2 regions of the Streptomyces sp. NBC_01166 genome follow, and region 1 is predicted to be linked to the other one. Evidence: riboswitches for the same ligand, from Rfam matches in the RefSeq annotation. Region 1 holds a riboswitch; the other holds the start of a gene.

The links. Region 1 has a riboswitch for S-adenosylmethionine ahead of OG379_RS10995 (aminotransferase class V-fold PLP-dependent enzyme). Riboswitches for the same ligand answer to the same signal wherever they lie in the genome.
Region 2: linked by a shared signal. The riboswitch ahead of thrC (threonine synthase) and the one ahead of OG379_RS10995 (aminotransferase class V-fold PLP-dependent enzyme) in region 1 are both predicted to bind S-adenosylmethionine.

Annotation. Positions count from the first base shown of each region.
Region 1 covers NZ_CP108613.1:2,382,835-2,387,176, reverse strand. Annotated here, with positions in the region: gene OG379_RS11005 (cytochrome bc complex cytochrome b subunit) at 1-495, shown strand, start outside; gene trpD (anthranilate phosphoribosyltransferase) at 621-1,685, shown strand; SAM riboswitch class IV at 1,770-1,887, shown strand; gene OG379_RS10995 (aminotransferase class V-fold PLP-dependent enzyme) at 2,071-3,447, shown strand; gene OG379_RS10990 (Lrp/AsnC family transcriptional regulator) at 3,521-3,802, opposite strand; gene OG379_RS10985 (rhomboid family intramembrane serine protease) at 3,799-4,342, opposite strand, start outside.
Region 2 covers NZ_CP108613.1:4,708,079-4,712,420, forward strand. Annotated here, with positions in the region: gene OG379_RS21685 (trehalose-6-phosphate synthase) at 1-1,333, opposite strand, end outside; gene OG379_RS21690 (glucosyl-3-phosphoglycerate synthase) at 1,404-2,354, opposite strand; SAM riboswitch class I at 2,508-2,635, shown strand; gene thrC (threonine synthase) at 2,654-3,952, shown strand; gene OG379_RS21700 (MoaD/ThiS family protein) at 3,980-4,255, shown strand.

The DNA of each region.
Region 1 (4,342 bases):
CGTACCGGTCTCGGCGTCGCCTGGGTGACGATCTACTTCGTCATGCTGATCGGCGGCGGCAACGACATCTGGGCGACCCACTTCCACCTGTCGCTCAACGCGATCAGCTGGTTCGTACGGATCGCCTTCTTCGTCGGCCCGGTCCTGGCGTTCGTCGTCACCCGGCGGATCTGCCTCGGCCTCCAGCGCCGCGACAAGGAGAAGGTGCTGCACGGGCGCGAGTCCGGCACCATCAAGCGCCTGCCGCACGGTGAGTTCGTCGAGATCCACGAGCCGCTCAGCCCCGGCCAGCTGCACACGCTCACCGCGCACGAGCAGTACAAGCCGGTCGAGATCGGCCCGACGGTCGACGAGAACGGTGTCGAGCGCAAGCCTTCGGCGCTGCAGAAGCTCCGGGCCAGGCTCAGCAAGAGCTACTACGGCGAGGACAACCAGATCGCCAAGCCCACCGCCGAGGAGTACAAGGAGATCACCAGCGGCCACGGCCACCACTGATCACCTCAGCTGACCGCCACAGCAGGAGCCCCGTCCATCCGATGGACGGGGCTCTTCGCTGCCCCCGGGCCTGGATAGGGTGGGAGGTATCCCTTGTATCGGCTGTGGACCCCCAGGAGCGGACCATGAACGTTGTGACCCCGGACGGCGGCGACAGCGTGGCGGCCCGTACCTGGCCCGGCGTACTGACCCCCCTGCTGCGCGGCGAGCACCTGGGCGCGGACGACACGGCGTGGGCCATGGACCGCATCATGAGCGGCGAGGCCACGGACGTGCAGATCGCGGGCTTCGCCGTCGCCCTGCGGGCCAAGGGCGAGACCGTCGACGAGGTCACCGGACTCGTCCGCGCCATGTACGAGCACGCCCACACCATCGAGGTGCCCGGCCGCACGGTCGACATCGTGGGCACCGGCGGCGACATGGCCAAGACGGTCAACATCTCCACCATGTCGGCGATCGTCGTCGCGGGGACCGGAGCGAAGGTCGTCAAGCACGGCAACCGGGCCTCCTCCTCGGCGAGCGGTGCCTCCGACGTCCTGGAGAAGCTCGGCGTCAACCTCGAACTCACGCCGCAGCGCGTCGTGGCCGTGGCCGAGGAGGCGGGCATCACCTTCTGCTTCGCCGTGAAGTTCCACCCCGCTCTTCGGTACGCGGCCAGGGCGCGCAAGGAGCTGGGCACGCAGACCACCTTCAACATCCTGGGCCCGCTCACCAATCCGGCCCGGGTGCGTTCCCAGGCCATCGGGGTCGCCGACCCGAAGATGGCGCCCATCGTCGCGGGGGTGCTGGCGGACCGGGGGAACTCGGCGCTCGTCTTCCGGGGCGACGACGGCCTCGACGAGCTGACCACCACGGCGACCTCGCGGGTCTGGATCGTCCGCGACGGCACCGTGCGCGAGCAGGCCTTCGACCCGCGCGACGTCGGCCTGGACCTGGTCCCCGTCGAGGCGCTGCGCGGCGCGGACTCCTCGTACAACGCGGATGTGGCCCGTCGGCTGCTCGACGGGGAGACCGGCCCCGTACGCGACGCGGTGCTGCTCAACTCGGCTGCCGCACTGGTCGCGCTGGACCCGGGCGAGGGCTCGCTGGACGAGCAGCTCTCGGCCGGGATCGCGCGGGCCGCGCAGTCGATCGACTCGGGCGCGGCCAGGAGCGCGCTGGAGCGCTGGGTGGCGGCCAGCAACGCCTGAGGGCGCAGGCTGTGAGCAAGGGCGCAGTCCGGATCGCGGACTGCGCCCTTGCGCGTCGCCGTGGGTATGGCAAGATGCTGCGCAGGTCATGAGTGACAGCGACTACGGCCCCGGCCCGCTGTCCGGCAACCCTCCGTCCGTGGCGGGGTGCCCCGGGTGAAGACCAGGCCGCAGGCAGCGAGGTCTGTGGCAAGCGCGGGCCCCTCGGCATCGTTGGATGCCACCCCTTGGGGTCCTGGTCCCAGGGAGTCTTCTGTGAGCAAGCGAATGCGATAGGGCTCTAGGCCCTCCTCCGCACACCCCTTTTTTCTTTCTCTCCCCGCACTGCTGCGTCCTGTCGGGCCGCCGGTGCGTGGATCTCGCCTGCCTTTTACGGGAGTTCGCCATGTCTGTCTCCACCGCTGCCGTCGACCAGTCCATTTGTGCCCCGCTGCCGGTTCTGGGCGCCGATGTCACCGTTCCGCTCGTTACCGGCGGAGACGTCACCTACGCCGCCCTCGACTACGCGGCCAGCGCCCCGGCGCTCCAGCGGGTCTGGGAGGACGTGGCGGCCTACGCCCCGTACTACGGCAGCGTGCACCGCGGCGCCGGCTACCTCTCGCAGCTCTCCACAGACCTGTTCGAGAACAGCCGCCGGACCGTGGCGGAGTTCCTCGGCTGCCGCGCGGAGGACCAGGTGGTCTTCACCCGCTCGACGACCGACTCCCTCAACCTGCTCGCCGCCGCGCTGCCCGCCGGCTGCGAGGTGTTCGTGTTCGAGACCGAGCACCACGCCTCGCTGCTGCCCTGGCGTGACGCCCGGGTGACCTACCTCGACGCCCCGCGCACCCCGGGCCAGGCGGTCGCCACGCTGGAGCGGGCGCTGGCCGGCCGGGAGCCCAATGGTCCCGCACTGGTCTGCGTGACCGGCGCGTCCAACGTCACCGGTGAGCTGTGGCCGGTGAAGGAACTGGCCGCAGCCGCCCACGCCCACGGGGCGCGGATCGTGCTCGACGCGGCGCAGCTGGCCCCCCACCACCCGGTGGACATCGCCGAGCTGGACGTCGACTGGGTCGCCTTCTCCGGGCACAAGCTGTACGCGCCCTTCGGCTCGGGCGTCCTCGCCGGCCGCGCCGACTGGCTGGTGGACGCGGAGCCGTACCTCGCGGGTGGCGGCGCCTCCCGCAAGGTCGCCCGGCGCACCGACGGCGGTGTGGACGTCGAGTGGCACACCACCCCGGCCCGGCACGAGGCGGGATCGCCCAACGTCATCGGCGTCTACTCCATCGCCGCGGCCTGCAAGGCCCTGACCGAGGCCGGATTCGACCGGTTGGTCGCCCGGGAGCAGCAGCTGGTGACACGGGTCCGTGAGGGGCTCGCCGACGTCCCCCAGGTCAAGGTGCTCTCGCTCTTCGGCGACGACGCCCCGAGGGTCGGCGTCATCTCCTTCGTGGTCGAGGGATGGAACAGCTCGCACTTCGCCGCGGCGCTCTCCGCCGAGTACGGCATCGGGGTGCGCGACGGACTGTTCTGCGCGCACCCGCTGGTGCGGACCCTGCTGGGCAGCGAGCCGCAGGAGCCGGGCGAGTGCGGCGCGCCGGAGGCCGCGCCGGGGGAGAGGTCCCTCAACGCCATCCGGGTGAGCTTCGGCGCCGGCACGCCGGACGAGCACATCGAGAGGTTCCTGGGCGCCGTCCGCGAGCTCGTCAGCAAGGGCGCCCGCTGGAGCTACCGCACCGAGGAGGGCCGCTGCGTGCCCGACCGGGGTGCCGCGCAGGTCTGAGCGGGTCCGGACACGGCTCCGGCCGGGAACGGGAGGCGTGTCGCCCCGTCCCCGGCCGGAGCCGTACGCCGTCTCAGGCGTCGAGACCGATGGCGAAGGCCGCCTCGAGGTCGTGCTGCGAGTAGGTGCGGAAGGCCACATGGGTGTCGGTGCCCTCGACGCCCTGGATCTTGCTGATCCGGCCCGGGATGACATCGGCCAGATCGTCGTGCCGGGCGACCCGGACCATGGCGATCAGGTCGTACGTACCGGTGACCGAGAAGACTTCGCTGACACTGTCCAGCGCGGCGATGGCCTCGGCGATCTCGGGGATCCGGTCCACGCTGGTTTTGATGAGCACGATCGCGGTGATCACGGCTGGCTTTCTCCCTCAGTGGCCGTGGCTGGAGACTTCACTCTAGTACCCCGGAACCGCACCCAGGCGTAGAGGAACCCGGCCGCGAAACCCGCCACGTGCGCGAGGTACGCCACGCCCGGGCCGCTGCCCGCGCTCCGCGCCGCCAGCCACTGCAGGACGAACCAGAACACGAGCACGATCCAGGCGGGGAAACGCAGCGGCAGGAAGAAGAGGAAGGGGAAGAGGCTGGTGACGCGGGCCCGGGGGAAGAGATAGAGGAACGCGCCGAGCACCGCTGAGATCGCCCCCGACGCGCCGACCAGTGTCTGGTCGGAGTCCGCGTGCACCACCGCGTAGGCCACCAGGGCGAAGTAGCCGCAGGCGAGATAGAAGAAGGTGAACTCGGTGCGGCCCATGCGCTCCTCGGCCATCGCGCCGAACACGTAGAGGAAGAGCATGTTGCCCAGCAGGTGCAGCCAGCTGCCGTGGACGAAGAGCGCGGTCAGCGGGGTCAGGGCCGCGTGGGCCGAGCCCTCCATCAGCTCGGTGGGGATCACG
Region 2 (4,342 bases), 2.3 Mb from region 1:
GGGGCAGCGCGGTCGCGGCGGCGGCCAGGCGCTTCGAGCGGGCGCCGCGCTCGTCGGAGTCCATCGTGAGCCCTTCGTGCAGCGCCGCCGCCGTGGCCGACACGTCGTACGGGTTGACCACGATCGCGTCCTCGCCCAGCTCCTCGTACGCCCCCGCCTCGCGGGAGAGCACCAGCGCGCAGCCGTGGTCCGAGACGACCGGGACCTCCTTGGCGACGAGGTTCATGCCGTCGCGGATCGGGTTGACGAGGGCCACGTCCGCCATCCGGTACGCCGCCAGGGAGCGGGCGAAGTCGTCGTCGACGTGGAGCAGGACCGGGGTCCAGCCCTCGGTGCCGTACTCCGCGTTGATCGCGTCGGCGACCCGCTGCACCTCCGCCGTGTAGTCGCGGTAGACCGTGAGGTCCTGCCGGGAGGGGTAGGCGAAGGCGATGTGCACCACGCGCTCGCGCCATTCGGGGCGCTCCTCCAGCAGCGCACGGTAGGCGTGCAGACCGCGCACGATGTTCTTGGAGAGCTCCGTGCGGTCCACCCGCACGATCGTGCGGCGGTCCGCGCCGACCTGTTCCCGCAGGAGCTCCATGCGGTCGTCCACGTCCGCCTCGTGGGAGCGGCGGCGCAGGAAGTCCCCGTCGGCGCCCAGCCCGTGCACCCCGATCCGGGTGCGGCCGGTGCCGCCGAGGATCTCCGTGCAGCAGCTGATGAAGGCGTCCGCCCAGCGTCGGGTGAGGAACGCGGCGCGGTCGGCGCCCAGGATGCCGTTGAGCAGCTGCTCGCCGATGTCGTCGGGCAGCAGCCGGAAGTAGTCGACGGGCGCCCAGGGGGTGTGCGAGAAGTGCCCGATCCGCAGGTCGGGCCGGAGCTCGCGCAGGAGGCCGGGGACCAGCGAGAGGTGGTAGTCCTGCACCAGGACCGCCGCCCCCTGGCCCGCCTCCTCGGCGAGCGCCTCGGCGAAGGCCTGGTTGTACGCCTCGAAGGAGGCCCACTGCCGGCGGAACTCCGCGTCGAAGACGGGCTCCACCGGCGTCTCGTAGATCATGTGGTGGACGAACCAGAGCACGGAGTTCGCGATGCCGTTGTAGGCGTCGGCGTGGACCCCTGCGTCGATGTCGAGCATCCGGACGCCGGGCTCGGAGACACCGCGCCGGACCGCCTCGCGGTCGCCGTCGCCGAGGGCGGCGCAGACCCACAGCTTGTCGTCGACGGCGCTCAGGCCGGAGACGAGCCCGCCCCCGCCCCGCTTCGAGTCGAGCGTGCCGTCCTCCCGACGTGTGTACGACACCGGGCCGCGGTTGGACGCGACGAGTACCTGGGCAGCGTGCTCGGAGACCATGTACCCGAACCTAGCCCGTTCGGGAAGCCTCCAAACGTGAAGCGTGTGCGGAGCCGGGCGGGAAGAACCGTTACGCCGCGTTTCGCGAGGCGTACTCCGCGATCTCGCGCATCGGGGGGCGTTCCTCGGTGTCCACCGCATGGGTGTGCGGGACGAATCCGTCGGGCCCCCGGTCGAACTGGGTGATCTCGGGGCGTACGAGGGTCCCCCGGGAGAGCCGCAGCTGCGCCGTCCGGTAGATCGTGGCCGCCATCCGGCCGAGGGCCTGGCCGTCCTGGTGGCGGTGTTTGCGTACGCCGACGTCGACCTGGGCCAGCGCGTCCAGACCGACCGTGTGCAGCGCGTCGACGAGCAGGCCCAGCTCCACTCCGTAACCGACGGGGAAGGGGAGCTGCTCCAGCAGGGAACGCCGCACCGCGTACTCGCCGCCCAGCGGCTGGACGAAGCCGGCCAGGCTCGGCCAGTGCAGATTGAGCAGCGGGCGGGCCACCAGTTCGGTCACCCGGCCGCCCTGACCTGCGGCGTCGCCCAGCGGCCGGTCGTACATGGCCTTCACGAAGTGCACCGAGGGGTCGGTCAGCAGCGGGCCGACGATCCCGGAGACGAATTCGGCCGAGAAGTCCTTGAGGTCCGCGTCGACGAAGCAGACGATCTCCCCGCTGGTCACCAGCAGTGATCGCCACAGGACCTCGCCCTTGCCGGGGACGGCGGGGATCCGGGGGAGTATCGCGTCCCGGTGCACGACCCGGGCACCGGCCAGCCGCGCCGCGTCGGCGGTGGCGTCGGTGGATCCGGAGTCGATCACCACCAGTTCGTCGACGAGCTGGACCTTCTCCATCAGCTCGCGCCGGATCTCCGCGACGATCGCTCCGACCGTCGCCTCCTCGTTCAGCGCGGGCAGGACGACGCTCACGCGCGAGCGGCGCGGATCCTTCGCCCGCGCGGCCGTGAGCCGGTCCAGCGGGCGGTCGGCAGCAGACCAGGAACGCCTGGTCAGCCAGCGTTCCACCTCTTCCAGCACGGTCGATACTCCCTGTATGTGATCCATCTCGCGGTTCGGACGACTATCTCAACCGTCCGGTGCTTCGGTTACAGTCTTGAACAACGCGGATGGCCCTCGCATGTCGGGGTCGGTCCGCGAATAAACGCCCGGATCCATGGTCCGGTGCCATAGCGCTCATCCAGAGGGACTGAGGGAACGGCCCGTTGAAGTCCCGGCAACCCTCCTGCCGACCGCGAGGTCACGGTGGGGAAGGTGCCAATTCCGTCTTGTGGCGAAATACGTCGCAAGGAAGATGAGGAGAAAGGGCCTCCGCCATCATGGCCGTGCAGACAGTTGCAGCCGACACCAATACCTCCGCAGTGGACCTCGGTCCCGCCGCGGCACTTTCCTGCCGCGAATGCGGCGAGCGTTTCGAGCTCGGTCCCATTTTCGCCTGTGCGTCCTGTTTCGGGCCGCTCGAAGTGGCGTACGACCTGCCGAGCGGCTCCCCCGAAGAGCTGAAGAAGCGCATCGCCGAGGGCCCGAACAACATCTGGCGCTACGCGCCGCTGCTGCCGGTCCCCGCCGACGTCGCGGACAAGCCCAACATCAACCCCGGTTTCACCAAGCTGGTCAAGGCCGACAACCTGGCCCGCGAGCTGGGCGTGACCGGTGGTCTGTACGTCAAGGACGACTCCGGCAACCCGACGCACTCCTTCAAGGACCGTGTCGTCGCCATCGCCGTCGAGGCCGCCCGTGCCTTCGGGTTCACCACCCTCTCCTGCTCCTCCACCGGCAACCTCGCCGGTGCGGTGGGCGCCGCCGCCGCCCGCGCCGGCTTCCGCTCCTGCGTGTTCATCCCGCACGACCTGGAGCAGGGCAAGGTCGTCATGGCCGCGGTGTACGGCGGCGAGCTGGTCGGCATCGAGGGCAATTACGACGACGTCAACCGCTTCTGCTCGGAGCTCATCGGTGACCCGCTCGGCGAGGGCTGGGGCTTCGTCAACGTCAACCTCCGGCCGTACTACGGCGAGGGCTCCAAGACCCTGGCGTACGAGATCTGTGAGCAGCTCGGCTGGCAGCTGCCCGACCAGCTCGTCATCCCGATCGCGTCCGGCTCGCAGCTCACGAAGATCGACAAGGGCCTCCAGGAGCTGATCAAGCTCGGCCTCGTCGAGGACAAGCCGTACAAGATCTTCGGCGCCCAGGCCGAGGGCTGTTCCCCGGTCTCCACCGCCTTCAAGGCCGGCCACGACGTGGTGCGTCCGCAGAAGCCGAACACCATCGCCAAGTCCCTGGCGATCGGCAACCCGGCCGACGGCCCCTACGTCCTGGACATCGCCCGGCGCACCGGCGGCGCCGTGGAGGACGTGAACGACGAGCAGGTCGTCGACGCGATCAAGCTGCTGGCCCGCACCGAGGGCATCTTCGCGGAGACCGCGGGCGGGGTGACGGTCGGTGTGACGAAGAAGCTGATCGACGCCGGCCTGCTCGACCCGTCCCTCACCACCGTCGTGCTGAACACCGGCGACGGACTGAAGACGCTCGACGCGGTCGCCCCCACGACCGGCCTGTCGGCGACGATCCGGCCCAGCCTGGACGCGTTCCGCGACGCGGGCCTCGCCGCCGCCAACTGACACCCGAGACCGAAGGAAGGCACCCACATGAGCGTCAAGGTCCGTATCCCCACCATTCTCCGCACCTACACGGGCGGTCAGGCCGAGGTCCCGGCCGAGGGTGCGACCCTCTCCGAGGTCATCGCGTCCCTGGAGCAGAACCACCCGGGCATCGGCGCCCGTGTCCTGGACGACCAGGGCAAGCTGCGCCGCTTCGTCAACGTGTACGTCAACGACGACGACGTGCGCTTCGAGGGCGGCCTGGACGCGGTCACCCCGGACGGCGCGGGCGTCTCGATCATCCCGGCCGTCGCCGGAGGCTGATCTCCCCGCACGGTCACGGCCCCGACCGGCGGCCCGACCGCACAGCGTGAACGATATGGCCCCCTCCGCGAGAGAAGCGGAGGGGGC